DNA from 2 places in the Pseudomonas sp. PLMAX genome. Region 2 is predicted to be linked to the other one. Evidence: riboswitches for the same ligand, from Rfam matches in the RefSeq annotation. Region 2 holds a riboswitch; the other holds the start of a gene.
What was found. Region 2 has a riboswitch for cobalamin ahead of cobO (cob(I)yrinic acid a,c-diamide adenosyltransferase). Riboswitches for the same ligand answer to the same signal wherever they lie in the genome.
Positions count from the first base shown of each region.

Region 1: another riboswitch for cobalamin. It lies ahead of DKB71_RS19275 (CbtB-domain containing protein); the one in region 2 lies ahead of cobO (cob(I)yrinic acid a,c-diamide adenosyltransferase).

Region 1 covers NZ_CP064949.1:4,223,291-4,230,745, forward strand. Annotated here, with positions in the region: partial or broken gene cobN (cobaltochelatase subunit CobN) at 1-1,694, opposite strand, end outside; gene cobW (cobalamin biosynthesis protein CobW) at 1,698-2,765, opposite strand; cobalamin riboswitch at 2,864-3,076, opposite strand; cobalamin riboswitch at 3,254-3,479, shown strand; gene DKB71_RS19275 (CbtB-domain containing protein) at 3,600-3,794, shown strand; gene DKB71_RS19280 (CbtA family protein) at 3,806-4,510, shown strand; gene DKB71_RS19285 (cobalamin biosynthesis protein) at 4,507-4,920, shown strand; gene cobM (precorrin-4 C(11)-methyltransferase) at 5,004-5,750, shown strand; gene nfuA (Fe-S biogenesis protein NfuA) at 5,873-6,457, opposite strand; gene DKB71_RS19300 (fatty acid cis/trans isomerase) at 6,657-7,455, opposite strand, start outside.
Region 2 covers NZ_CP064949.1:1,937,993-1,945,447, reverse strand. Annotated here, with positions in the region: gene DKB71_RS08990 (cobyrinate a,c-diamide synthase) at 1-1,127, opposite strand, end outside; gene cobO (cob(I)yrinic acid a,c-diamide adenosyltransferase) at 1,124-1,735, opposite strand; cobalamin riboswitch at 1,818-2,053, opposite strand; gene DKB71_RS08980 (hypothetical protein) at 2,206-2,790, shown strand; gene DKB71_RS08975 (PQQ-dependent sugar dehydrogenase) at 2,858-4,171, shown strand; gene DKB71_RS08970 (O-methyltransferase) at 5,011-5,664, opposite strand; gene DKB71_RS08965 (C40 family peptidase) at 5,683-6,219, opposite strand; gene DKB71_RS08960 (NlpC/P60 family protein) at 6,384-7,031, opposite strand; gene hda (DnaA regulatory inactivator Hda) at 7,260-7,455, opposite strand, start outside.

The DNA.
Region 1 (7,455 bases), 2.3 Mb from region 2:
CCGACGCCCTTGCCCGGCAACCATTCCAGGTTGCCGTGCTTGCCGACGTGGATCACGCCATGGGCACCGTAGGTGTTGCGCAACCAGAAATAGAACGCCAGGTAGCCGTGGGGCGGCACCAGGTCCGGGTCGTGGTAAACCGCACTCGGGTCCACCTGATAACCCCGCGCGGGCTGGATGCCGACGAAGGTCAGGCCAAAACGCAACCCGGCGATCATCATTCGCCCGCCACGGCACATCGGATCGCTGTCCGGCGCACCCCAGCGGTCCAGCACGGCCTGGCGGTTGGCTTCGGGCAACTGGTTGAACATGAGCCAATAGTCGTCCATCGCCAGGCTTTGCTGGCACGGACGCTGGTCGAGGGTATCGAGGTCGTTGCTGACACCGCCGAGCAATTGCTGGATCAACGCGGTGCCGCTGCCTGGCAACTGCGCCGGTAGCGGATACCCTTCCCTGTGAAGCGCACGCAAGATGTTCAGCGCTGCGGCCGGGGTATCGAGGCCAACGCCATTGCCGATACGACCATCGCGGGTCGGGTAATTGGCCAGGATCAGCGCAATGCGTTTTTGCCCGTTGGGTACCCGCGCCAGCTCGATCCAGCGCCGCGCCAGTTGCGCGACAAAGTCCATGCGTTCCGGCTGCGCGCGGTAGCAGACCACGTCGGACTGACTGCGCTCGCTGCGCCAGGCCAGGTCCTTGAAGCTGATCGGCCGGCTGATGATGCGCCCGTCCAGTTCGGGCAACGCAATGTGCATCGCCAGGTCTCGCGGGCCGAGGCCCTGTTCGCTGGCGCGCCAGCCCGGCTCGTTGTCCTGGGCACAAATGGCCTGGATCACCGGAATATTGCGGCGAAACGGTCGCAAGTGCGGTGCTTCAGGGCTCGATTGGGCGAAACCGGTAGTGTTCAAGATCACTGAGGCTGAAGTTTCATCCAGCCAGTCCTCGACCACCGAAAGGCAGCCAGGCTCTTTCAAACTGGCCAGCGCAACCGGCAACGGGTTCAACCCCGCCGCCTGCAGGCGCTGGCAGAAAACATCGATGAACGCGGTGTTCGCCGCCTGCAAATGCGAGCGGTAGAACAGTACCGCGGCCACCGGTTGACCGGCCTGCCAGTCGGCTTGCCAGTCAGTCAGTTGCGCGGGGCTTTTTCGCGGGTGGTAAATCGCCGTTCGCGGCAGGGTTTGCGGTTCGGCCCAGGCGTAGTCGCGATCCAGCCAGCGATTGGCCAGGCAGCGGAAAAAGTCGAGGGCATTGCCCATGCCGCCCTGGCGCAGAAACTGCCAAAGACGGTCACGTTCCTCGGGGCCCACGGTGCTGAGATCGCTGAGCTCCGGGTCCGGGCGATCGTCGCCCGGTACCAGTATCAGCTGCACGCCGCGCTGCGACAGCTCCACCAGCCGCTCGACGCCATAACGCCAATAGGCAATGCCGCCGTGCAGCGAAATCAGAATGACTTTGGCGTGGCGCAACACTTGGTCGACATACAGGTCGACCGACGCATGATTCTGCACCTGCATCGGATTGGCCAGGCGCACGCTCGGGTAGTCGTCGGGCAACTGCTGAGCCGCTTCGGCGAGCAGCGCCAGGCTGGAGTCGCCGCTGCACAGGATCACCAGCTCGGCGGGGGTTTGTCCAAGGTCGGCAATGTTGTCATCCGACACGAATCCGCCGGGCTGGGTCCTGAGCAGGTGCATGGGTTACACGCTGAGCGCGGCGCGCAATTGCGCTTCGAGCAAGGTGGCGTCCAGTGCCTGGCCGATCAATACCAGGCGCGTGGTACGTGCCTCTACAGCGCCCCACTGGCGGTCGAAATGCTTGTCGAACCGGGTGCCCACGCCCTGGATCAGCAGGCGCATAGGCTTGTTCGGGATCGCCGCGAAACCCTTGACGCGCAGGATGCTGTGCTCGACCACCAGTTGGGTCAACGCATCCATCAGCAGGCTTTCGTCGGCTTGCGGCAGTTCGATGGAGATGGAATCGAAGGCGTCGTGATCGTGGTCGTCATGATCATCGCCATCGTGGTGATGATCATGGTGGCTGTGACGGCTGTCGATGTGCTCTTCGGAACCGGCGCCAAGGCCGATCAGCACGTCCAGCGGCAAGCGACCGCTGCTGGCTTCGATAACTTTCACCGCCGGCGGCAATTCCTCGGCGACTTCCAGGCGCACGCGAGCCAGGTCTTCCGGGCTGATCAGGTCGGCCTTGTTGAGGATCACCAGGTCAGCGCTGGACAGTTGGTCGGCGAACAGTTCGTGCAGCGGCGATTCGTGGTCCAGGTTCGGGTCGAGTTTGCGCTGGGCGTCGACCTGGTCCGGGAAGGCGGCGAAGGTGCCCGCCGCCACGGCCGGGCTGTCGACCACGGTGATCACCGCATCGACGGTGCAGGCACTGCGAATTTCCGGCCACTGGAAGGCTTGCACCAGCGGTTTTGGCAGGGCCAGGCCCGAGGTTTCGATCAGGATGTGGTCGAGATCGCCGCGACGGGCCACCAGTTCGCGCATTACCGGGAAGAACTCTTCCTGCACGGTGCAGCACAGGCAGCCGTTGGCCAGCTCATAGACACGGCCGTTGGCTTCTTCTTCAGTGCAACCGATGGAGCACTGCTTGAGGATTTCGCCGTCGATGCCCAGTTCGCCGAACTCGTTGACGATCACCGCGATGCGGCGGCCCTGGGCGTTGTCGAGCATGTGCCGCAGCAAGGTGGTCTTGCCCGAGCCGAGGAAACCGGTGACGATGGTGACGGGGAGTTTGGCCAGTGTTTTCATCGGATGCCCTTTGGCAAGGTGGCGGGCATACGGGACGAGGACCGGCCACGCACAAGCGCGCCAGAAGCGTTCGCCACCGGATCACCCCGCCCGGTTGTAGTGAGAATCTGTATCGAGGCAGGTCTCCTGGCTGACGGTGTGCTGGCCTTCAAGCCTGGCATTCGCTGCGCCTTCCCGCGGGCTCGGACTTGAGCGTGCAGTGGCGTGGCAGCGAACATCACCGTTCACAGTTGCGGGGGCAGCCGCGGCATTGACCGCGTTCCCTTCTTAGCTTCGACAAATGCCGAAGAACCTCGAATGCGCAAGGCTACGCATGGTATTGGGGCGGGTCAATGTTCACATGAGATTGGCGGCGCCCCCTTCGCGAGCAAGCCCGCTCCCACATGGGAATGCGATCACCTGTGGGAGAGAGCTTGCTCGCGATGGGGTCGACTCGGTCCCGAGTTGAGAACCCTTGCCAATTGACGCCCGCCCCTCGCCCATGCTCTCCTACGCACCTTGTTACGGGTGCCCTTCACAGGGTGAAACGGGAAACCGGTGAATCATGTGCTTTACTCAAGCCCATGTCAGTCCGGTGCTGCCCCCGCAACGGTAAGCGAGCGAAGCGTCAGATCCACTGTGCCAACGTGGCATGGGAAGGTGACGCTTGCAGGTCAAGGCTAACGCCTGCGCCCCTCGTGAGCCCGGAGACCGGCCCGCAACACAAAGTGACCAACACGATCACTGACTCAACAAACCCGCGGTGGGCGGGCGCTGTTCGGACTTCTGCGCGCTCGGTCGTGCGAGGGCCTGCCTGCGCTCTTATTCCCCGCTGACAGAACAGAGGGAAGCGCCATGTCGATCATCAGCAGCACCGGCCACAGCACCACCGCCAGCAGCACCACTACCCTGTCCCAACGCCTTACCGCCGCCGCTTGCGCGTCGATCCTTGGCGCGTGCCTGGTGTATTTCGCCGGTTTCTCGCACATCGAAGCGGTGCACAACGCCGCTCACGATACCCGCCACAGCTCAGCGTTCCCGTGCCATTGAGACCTGCCGACATGATCAAGCGTATTGCGCAAACCGCAGGTTTCAGCGGGCTGCTGGCTGCCCTGCTGCTGACCCTGCTGCAGAGTTTCTGGGTTTCTCCGCTGATCTTGCAGGCCGAAACCTACGAGAAATCGGAACCTGCCGCCGTTGAAGTCCACGAACACGCCGCGGGCGTCGCTGCCCACAGCCACGACGCCGAAGCCTGGGAGCCGGAAGACGGCTGGCAGCGCGTGCTGTCGACCACCGGCGGTAACCTGGTGGTGGCAGTCGGCTTCGCCTTGATGCTCGCCGGCCTCTATACCCTGCGCGCGCCGACCAAGACCTCCCAGGGCCTGCTCTGGGGCCTGGCCGGTTACGTTACCTTCGTGTTGGCGCCGACGCTCGGCCTGCCGCCCGAGTTGCCGGGCACCGCGGCGGCGGATCTGGCGCAACGGCAGATCTGGTGGATCGGTACTGCAGCTTCCACCGCAGTCGGCATCGCCCTGATCGTATTCAGCCGAAACTGGCTGATGAAGATTCTCGGCGTAGCCATCCTCGCCGTTCCGCACGTGATTGGCGCACCGCAACCTGAGGTGCATTCGATGCTCGCTCCAGAAGCTCTGGAAGCTCAGTTCAAGATCGCTTCGCAGCTGACCAACGTGGCGTTCTGGCTGGCCCTGGGCCTGATCAGTGCGTGGTTGTTCCGCCGCAAAAGCGACGGTCAATACCAAGCATGACTGAACTTGGCACAGCGCCGACCCTGGTGGTCGGCCTGGGCTGCCAGCGTGGCTGCCCCGTCAGCACGCTGCGGGCATTGCTCGACCAGGCATTGCAGGCGCACCAGATCGAACTGCATCAGATCAAGGCCCTGGCCAGCATCGACCAGAAGCGCGGCGAACCGGCCCTGAGCGAACTGGCCGAGCAGCTTGGGCTGCAGATGATGTATTTCAGCAGTGAACAACTGGCGGGCTATCAACCCCGACTCAGTCACCATTCGGATATCGCCTTTGAACGGACCGGGTGCTATGGCGTGGCAGAAAGCGCCGCCCTGGCGCTGGCCGAACAACTGGCCAACGCCCCGGCCAAATTGCTGATCCCGCGACAAAAATATGCCCAGGCCACCCTGGCATTGGCCGGCGCCGCGTAAAATCCCCGATAATCCACACGTTCGATCATGAGCAATCTTCATCTGAAGCCTGCCCATCCCCCTATTTCCAACAGGAACTGACGATGACCGTCTACTTCATTGGCGCAGGTCCCGGCGACCCCGAACTGATCACCGTCAAGGGCCAGCGGCTGATTCGCAGCTGCCCGGTGATCATCTATGCCGGCTCGCTGGTGCCCGCCGCGGTACTGGAAGGACACCGCGCCGAACGGGTGGTCAACAGCGCCGAATTGCACCTGGAACAGATCATCGAACTGATCAGCGCGGCCCATGCCAAGGGTCAGGACGTGGCTCGCGTGCATTCCGGTGATCCGAGCCTGTATGGCGCCATCGGTGAGCAGATTCGCCATTTGCGTGAACGGGATATTCCTTTCGAAATCATTCCCGGTGTCACCGCAACGGCAGCCTGCGCGGCGCTTCTGGGCACAGAACTGACCTTGCCGGACGTGTCACAGAGCGTGATCCTGACGCGCTATGCCGACAAGACCGTGATGCCCGCCGGAGAAGAACTGGCCAGCTTGGCGCAGCACGGGGCGACCATGGCGATTCATCTGGGGGTCAATCACCTGGCAAAAATCGTCGAGGAGCTGCTGCCGTTTTACGGCGCCGACTGCCCGATTGCGGTGATTCACCGGGCGACCTGGCCGGATCAGGATTGGGTGGTGGGGACGCTTGAGGACATTGCCGGGAAGGTTGAAGCCAAGGGGTTTCGGCGTACGGCGTTGATTCTCGTGGGTCGGGTGTTGGGCAGTGAGCATTTCAGTGAGTCGTCGCTGTATCGTGCTGGACATGCGCATTTGTATCGGCCATAGGGCCTCTTCGCTGGCAAGCCAGCTCCTACAGATTTTGTGTTGACCGCGATAGGGCCAGTGGATTTCACCCATAAAAAAACGGCGCTCACGGGGCGCCGTTTTTTTATGCCGCAGCGAACACCTTAGTAGTAGGCGTTTTCTTTCTGCGTGTGGTCAGTCACGTCACGCACACCCTTGAGCTCGGGAATACGCTCGAGCAAGGTGCGCTCGATGCCTTCCTTCAAGGTCACGTCGGCCTGGCCGCAGCCTTGGCAACCGCCACCGAATTGCAGGACGGCAATGCCGTCTTCGACCACGTCGATCAGGCTGACCTGGCCGCCGTGGCTGGCCAGCCCCGGGTTGATCTCGGTTTGCAGGTAGTAGTTGATGCGCTCGTTGACCGGGCTGTCGGCGTTGACCATCGGCACTTTGGCGTTTGGCGCCTTGATGGTCAGCTGGCCGCCCATGCGGTCGGTGGCGTAGTCGACCACGGCATCGTCCAGGAACGCTTCGCTGAAATGGTCGATGTAGGCGGTGAAGCTTTTCAGCCCCAGCGCGGTGTCTTCGGGTTTTTCTTCGCCCGGCTTGCAGTAGGCAATGCAGGTTTCGGCGTACTGGGTGCCAGGCTGGGTGATGAAGACGCGAATGCCAATGCCCGGGGTGTTCTGCTTGGAGAGCAGATCAGCCAGGTAATCGTGGGCGGCGTCGGTGATGGTAATAGCGGTCATGGAAACTCCTCGCAGGCTTGGACGCAGTTTACGCCAATCATCGCCGCGGACAAAGTCCTAGTATTTTTGTCGGGAAAAGATGCGGAGCTTACCCCTGTGGGAGCGGGCTTGCTCGCGAAGGCGGTGGAGCGGTCACCATTGATGTTGTCTGACATGACGCCTTCGCGAGCAAGCCCGCTCCCACAGGGGGTTCGGGGTTTTAGAGGTTCTCGTAGCGATTCATGTCCAGCACGCCCTCTTCCACCGGTTCGGTTTCGTGGATATAGCGACTCAAATCATGGAAATACTGCCAGAACTGCGGGTGGCTGCGACGGATCCCCCAGCGCTCGACGATTTTCTCCAAACGATTGGCATCCTTGGCATTCTCCATCTCATCGACAAATTGTGGCACTTGATCGGCGGGGATATTGAACATGAAGTTCGGGTAACTGCTCAGAACCCCGGGGAAAATGGTCAGCGTGTCGAGCCCCGGCTGGTACCGTAGCGACTCACCGATCAGGAACGCCACATTACTGTGCGCGCGGTTGCGCAGCAGGCTGTAGACCACACGCTGACCGCTCGCGGTTTCGACCCGCAGCATGGTCGCTTCCGGCAGTAGATCGATGACCCTGAGCCCGGCTGCCGGCCGTGAGGCCAGGCGACTCAACGACTGCTCGGCGGCCTGCAGCGCTGGATCGATGTTCGGCCGCGAGCAATAGGCGCCGTCGCAGCGGTTGATCGGATCAGGCCTGGCATCCAGCTCGCCGTAGCGTGCCAGCAACTGCATCGCAAAGTCGCGCTTGGGGTCCTGTTCGTTGAGTTTCAGCGCGGTCGGCGTGTCGTCGTCGATGGATTCATAGTCCAGCCACATCTTGAATCTCCCGCTGTTCTGGTACCAGTCGTCGAGGTACCCCTCCCGCGAGTCAGCCGGCATCAGGCGCAGGAAATTCTGCTCGGCGCCATTGCGGATCAGGTCGAAATACAGGCGCGTCTGGGCCTGGTGGGACACATTGCCAAAC
Region 2 (7,455 bases):
TAAGTGTGCCCACGCAGTGAACCTTCCGGTAGCTCAACCGCCTGCAAGGCCAACGCAGCCAGGCGCTTCTGCATCACCGCATCGCCCTTCAACAAGCCGACCAGCTCTGCCCGAGTACCCTCGACATCGGTCAGCGAATCGAGCAGATAAAGCATCCCGCCACATTCCGCCAACAAGGGTTTGCCCGCCGCGTGGTGCGCGCGGATCGCCGCCAACATCGAGGTGTTCTGCGACAGCGCCACATGGTGCAATTCCGGATAGCCGCCCGGCAGATACAAGCTGTCCGCCTCGGGCAAAACAGCGTCACGGATCGGCGAGAAAAACCGCAACTCGGCACCCATCGCCCGCAACAGATCCAGGCTGGCGCCATAGGTGAAGGCAAACGCCTCATCACGGGCCACGGCGATGCGCACGCCAGCCAGAAGCGGTTCGGCCGCTATTACATCCGGCGCGGCGAAGGTCACCGCCGGTGGCAGCGCGACTTCGCAACTGCTGGCCAGGGCGTCTGCCGCTGCATCCAGGCGCACGTCCAGGTCGTTCAACTCGCTGGCTTGCACCAGGCCCAGGTGGCGACTTGGCAATTCAATGCCGGTCTCCCGAGACAAGGCGCCGTACCAGCGCAGGCCTTCGGTCAGGCTGCCTTCGAGTAGTTGCGCATGGCGCAGGGTGCCCACGCGGTTGGCCAGCACGCCGGCAAACGGCAAGTCCGGCTGATAGCGCGCCAGGCCCAGGGCCAGTGCGCCAAAGGTCTGGGCCATGGCGGTACCGTCGATCACAGCGAGCACCGGCACGCCGAAATGCCGCGCCAGATCGGCACTCGACGGCGTACCGTCGAACAGCCCCATGACGCCTTCGATCAGGATCAGGTCAGCCTCCGCGGCGGCCTCCCACAACAGGCGACGGCTTTCCTGCTCGCCGACCATCCACATGTCCAGTTGATACACCGGCGCACCGCTGGCGCGTTCGAGGATCATCGGGTCGAGAAAATCCGGGCCACACTTGAATACCCGCACCTTGCGTCCCTGGTTGCGATGCAACCGGGCCAGCGCGGCGGTCACGGTGGTCTTGCCCTGGCCGGAGGCCGGCGCGGCAATCAGTACCGCCGGGCAATGACGAGGTTGATTCACAGCTCGACGCCTTTTTGCGCTTTGATACCGGCCTGGAAGGCGTGCTTGATCATGCCCATTTCGGTGACGGTGTCGGCCAGTTCGACCATCTCCGGCTTGGCGCCGCGACCGGTGACCACCACGTGCTGCATTGGCGGGCGCCCTTGCAGGTCGCTGAGCACCTGATCGAGATCGAGGTAGCCGTGCTTGAGGGCGATGTTCAGCTCGTCCAGCACCACAAGGCCAATCGATGGGTCGCGCAGCAGTTGCTGCGATACCGCCCAGGCCGCTTCGGCCGCCGCGATGTCGCGCTGGCGATCCTGGGTCTCCCAGGTAAAACCCTCACCCATCACATGAAAACGCACCTGCTCGGGGAAGCGCCGGAAGAACAGTTCTTCGCCGGTGCTGTTACGCCCCTTGATGAACTGCACCACACCGCACTGCATGCCATGCCCCATGGCACGGGCGAGCATGCCGAAGGCCGAGCTGCTCTTGCCTTTGCCGTTGCCGGTCAGCACCAGCAGCAGGCCGCATTCGTTCGGGGAATTGGCGATGCGTTCGTCGATCACGGCCTTTTTGCGCAGCATGCGCGCCAGATGACGTTCGTCACGATCAGGGGTATCAGACATGGGGGAGCTCTCCGTTGAGGCAGGATTAACGGCGGGCAGGCACAAGAATAGACGGCAAGAAACCTGGCATCGCCCACCGTGATGCCGCTTGGATGGATCAGGCCGGTCTCCGGGCTCATGAGCGGCGTATTGCCAGACTGCGCGCCTTCCCGCATCAACGATCGACGCAGTGGCTTCTGACGCAGTTTTCACTCATTTACCGTTGCGGGGGCAGCGCCGGGATCGCAGGGCTTCATCGACTGAAGCACTCAACTCACCGGCTTCCCTGTTTCACTCTGTCGACCCAAGTCACAGAGCACCTGAAACAAGCGGCGAAGGTTAGAGGGTTGGGGGTGGAGCGTCAATTGAAGACGTGGCGGTGCCGCGAATAACTGCCCACCTTCAAGAAAGTGACGTCAATCTTGTGCCACAGGCCCAGCAGTGATATCAAATAGCCACAACACCACATCACAATAACAAGGGTGAACCCCATGCAAGGCATCATTATCAGCAATCCGCAGCTGGAATTCCTGCGTCCGGTCCTGGAACGCTGGTTCGACTGCATCGACCGCTACAACGCCGTGCGCGGCGACAACGAAACCCCCTACTGGCTCGACGAAAAAGCCAACCTCGGCCTGCTGTCCGCTGCGGCCTGGATGGCCGAAATGATCACCCTGCAACAATCACCTACCCGCAAACAGACCGAAGAAGGCGAACGCAACGGCCGCGCCGATCTGTTTATCGCCACGCCCGAAGCACGCGCCTGGCTGCAGACCACGCAACGCTGGCCACGGGTCAACAGCCTGAACCTGACCCAGGCCCTGCTGGACATCACCAGCGACGCGAAAAAAATCAGCTACGCCAGCGACCTGAAAATCGGCTGCCTGTTCGTCGCGCCGCACAAGAACCAGCAAGGCGCCACCCCCGAAGAACTTCAGGACATGGTCGATGACCTGCAAAAGGAGCACAGCTGCGCCGTGGCCTGGTATTTCCCCTATGCCTATCGCAAGTTGCGCAACGAAGCCGGTCACTATCACCCCGGTATTGCCGTGCTGCTCAAGGAAGCTCGCGGCTGACGTTGAACCATCGGGCTGCCGCGCTTCTCTATGGTTTAAGTCACTTCATTCATAGGGAAAGTCAGCAATGCGCACGTCTCAGCTGGTTTTCGTTATCGCATTAGCGGGAGGGCTCGCCGCCTGTGGCGAAACCGCCCGCTTGCAAGTCACCGACGGCACCGGGCCGTCCCCCAAGCTCCCGGAACCCAACAAGACCCTGTTCCCGACGATGAACATCGCCCCGGCCATCGGCTGGGCGGACGGCGCCAAACCCATCGCGGCCAGCGGCACCCAGGTCGGCGCCTTCGCCGAGGGCCTCGATCATCCGCGCTGGCTCTACGTGCTGCCCAATGGCGACGTGCTGGTCGCCGAAACCAACGCCCCGCCCAAACCCGATGACAACAAAGGCATCAAGGGCTGGATCACCAAGAAAGTCATGGGACGTGCCGGTGCCGCCGTGCCGAGCCCAAACCGCATCACGCTGCTGCGCGACAGCAACCACGATGGCATCGCCGAAACCCGCACGGTGTTCCTGGAAAACCTCAACTCGCCCTTTGGCATGACCCTGGTCGGCAATGACCTGTACGTTGCCGACACCGACCGGCTGTTGCGCTTTCGCTATGTCGATGGCGACACGGCCATCAAGTCGCAGCCGATCAAAGTCGTCGACCTGCCAGGGGGCACCCTGAATCACCACTGGACCAAGAACGTCATCGCCAGCAAGGACGGGAGCAAGCTGTACGTCACGGTGGGCTCCAACAGCAACGTCGGCGAAAACGGCATGGACCAGGAGCAAGGGCGCGCGGCGATCTGGGAAGTGGATCGTGCCACCGGCAACCACCGGATCTTCGCTTCAGGCCTGCGCAACCCCAACGGCATGGCCTGGGAGCCACAAAGCGGCGCGCTGTGGACCGCCGTCAACGAGCGCGACGAAATCGGCAGCGACCTGGTGCCGGACTACATCACCTCGGTCAAGGACGGCGCTTTCTATGGCTGGCCATTCAGCTATTACGGCCAGCACGTCGACGTGCGCGTCGAGCCGCCAAACCCCGACCTTGTGGCCAAGGCGATTGCCCCGGACTACGCGGTCGGCCCGCACACCGCCTCATTGGGCCTGACCTTTGCCGAAGGCAACAAGCTGCCGGCGCAGTTCAAGGAAGGCGCTTTCATCGGCCAGCACGGCTCATGGAACCGCAAGCCGCATAGTGGCTACAAAGTGATATTCGTGCCCTTCAGCGGCGGCAAACCGAGCGGTCAACCGGTGGATGTGCTCAGCGGTTTTCTCAATGATGAGGAAAAAGCCATGGGCCGGCCGGTGGGTGTGGTGGTTGATCAGCAAGGGGGTTTGCTGGTGGCCGATGATGTGGGGAACAAGGTGTGGCGGGTGTCGGCGGTGCAATAACCTGCACATGAAACAGGCCTGTCGGTCGGCCGCCTTGCTTCGGATTTGGCTTTGGCTTTGGCTTTGGTTCTGGCTTTTGATTTTGATCTTGATCTTGATCTTGATCTTCTTGCCCCATCGTGAGGCCGAGTGGAGGTTCTGCGCAGTGGGTAAACCGGCATGGATGCCGGTTTAGCCGCGCTGGGCCATGGATGGCCCATCGCGGCGGGCCCACGGAGCAGGACCGGAGCGAGGGCATGCCGAGCCACAGCGAGGCACCGAACGCCAGGGGCAAGAGCCCTTGGTTACTTGGGGCTTTTCCAAGTGACTCGCCGTAAGGGCGAAACCATAGGTGGCCGTTACCGAAGGAATGGATATGTACTCCGTCATCAAAAAAAAGGTCGGCTGTGAGATCGTCATCGCTGGCAAGCCAGCTCCCACAGTTGATCGGGTACAGCCGGGAGAGATGGGTCGGCTGTCAGGCCGCCATCGCTGGCAAGCCAGCTCCTACAGTGGATCGTGTACAGCCGTAGGAGATGGGTCGGCTGTCAGGCCGCCTTCGCCAGCAGGCTGGCTCCCACAGTAGATCGGGTACGGCCGTGGGGAGATGGTGCGGTTGTCAGGCCGTCATCGCTGGCAAGCCAGCTCCTACAGTGGATCGTGTACAGCCGTGGGAGATGGGTCGGCTGTCAGGCCGCGCCATCGCCCGCAGGCTGGCTCCCACAATAGATCGGGTACGGCCGTGTGGAGATGGTGAGGCTGTCAGGCCGTCATCGCTGGCAAGCCAGCTCCCACAGTAGATCGGGTACGGCCGTGGGAGATGGGTCGGCTTTGAGGCCGCCATGCTGTGCGCCTGGAGATCAGCGTTTGCGGCAGAGCGTCAGCCCATCACCCAACGGCAGCAACGACAGGTCTACCCGCGCATCATCCTTCAAGGCACAATTGAGCGCCTGGATGGCGCGGGTATCTTCACTTTCGGGATTCTCCTCAAGCACCCGGCCACTCCACAGGGTGTTATCGAATACTGCCAGGCCGCCGGTACGCAACAGGCGTAGTGCATGTTCCAGATAGGCCGGGTAATTGGCCTTGTCGGCATCGATGAACACCAGGTCGAACTGGCCTGGCTCGTCCAGCCTGCCGAGGGTTTCGAGGGCCGGCGCCAATCGCAGATCTATCCGCCCGGCCACGCCGGCCTCCTGCCAATAGCGGCGCGCGGTGGCGTTGTAGTCGCCGGGCAGGTCACAGCAGATCAGCAAACCGTCATCCGGCAACGCCGCCGCCATGCACAGGGCGCTGTAACCGGTGAAGGTGCCGACTTCCAGCACACGCCGTGCACCGATGAGCTTGACCAGCAAGGCGAGAAATTGCCCTTGCTCCGGCGCCACCTGCCAGCGCGCCATGGGCAGCGCCTGGGTTTCGTCGCGCAGGCGCTTGAGCAGCGGCGTTTCGCGCAGGGAAACGTCGAGCAGGTATTGATAGAGCGAATCGTCGAGGTTGAGCGTGCGGGCAGTCATGACAACACTCTCTGGCGGTTACGGATTGCGCGCCAGATGCTCCGGTTGCAGGACGCGCTTGGCACTCAGGTAGGCTCTCTGCCAATACGCCTTGGACAGGCTGTCGAGCTTGACCGTGCCACCGGTGGCCGGCGCATGGACGAAGCGCCCTTCACCGACATAGATGCCAGCATGGCTGACCTGGGAACCGCCATTGGTGGCGAAGAAGATCAGGTCACCGGTTTGCAGGCCCTCCTTGCCGACACTGGCCGCTTGCATGGAAATCATTTCGCGGGTGGTGCGTGGCAGGGAAATACCGGCAACATCACGGTAGACGTAGCCAATCAGCCCACTGCAATCGAACCCGGAGTCCGGCGTGTTACCGCCCCAGCGATAAGGCGTGCCGACCAGCCCCAACGCGCGAAACAGCACGTCTTCCGCTTCCGGAGAAAAGGCCTGGGAGGGACCGAATACGATGGGTGCACGAACCACCGGCGCAGGGGGCGGTGTGCGGCTGGCACAAGCGCTGAGCAGCGCTGCGAACAGCATGATTGCGAGGCGGGCCGACTTCGTCATAGCAGAGCATCCTGATCAGGCTGCGGCTTTTTTCTGCGCGAGTGCAGAAAAGAAAACCGCCTGCGGATCACGCAGGCGGTTTGCCATCATTCATGGATCAGAATTTTAGCGCTTATATGGCAAACTTCAAGTAAGACTTTAAGTTCGCCCTACGAAAAGTATGTTTACTTGCGAGCGGTGACGATTGGAGTCGCCGCGGGTGCCATCGCGAGAGCCCGCTTGGCTTCGATGAAGGTCTTGCTCCAGTAGCTGTCGCCCAGGCTATCGATGCGCACACCACCGCTACGGCGGCTGCTGGAGTGGATGAACTGGTTGTCGCCCAGGTAGATCCCGGCGTGACTCACACGACCGCGACGACCGTTGGTGGCGAAGAACAGCAGGTCGCCCGGCTCGAGCTTGCTGCGCGAGACCAGTGGTGCATCCACGTTGATCATTTCGCGAGTGGAGCGTGGCAGGTTCATGCCCGCTTCTTCACGGAACAGATAACCGATGAACCCGCTGCAATCAAAGCCGGCTTCAGAGGTACCGCCGAAACGGTAACGGGTACCGATCAGGGACATGCCGCGTTCGAGGATGCTGTCGGCCAGAACCGGAAGCTGGTAAGACTTGCCATTGCCGAAGCTGGCCAGTTCTTTTTCGGTGGCCGCTTCTTCCTGTTCAAGCGCTTGCTGATAAAGCGCGGAAGACTGGGCGGTAACGGAATTTTGAACCTGCTGTTGTTGTGCTTGCTGGGACACTGGCGTGTGGGCAGCGCAACCGAACAACAGGGTAACGAGTGCGAGAGGCACGAGGGGTGCAAAGCGATTTAGCATGGGCACGACCGTGGCTGATTGATGTCAAGAAGCCGAGACTATGCCCGCTATCATCCTCATTTGCAAATTCAATCGAACTTTTTGTGACTTCTTCGTTTCTCGCTGACATCTAAGCGCTAAAGCCCATTCTAGACACTTACGCAGTCGGCGCCCCCGCCGGAAAGCGGATTTTCTGCCGTCCGAAATATTCGATATATCGCTGTGGGCCTTGAATTTACAGGGCCTTGGCTACCAGCCCAAGGTCTCTTTAAGGAAAGGAATGGTCAGCTTGCGCTGGGCTTGAAGAGAGGCCTGGTCGAGTTGCTCGAGCAGTTCGAACAGCGCGCTCATGCTGCGGGTACCGCGAGTCAGGATAAAGTGCCCGACTTCGTCGGTCAGGTGCAGGCCGCGACGTGACGCGCGCAGTTGCAGGGCGCGCAGCTTG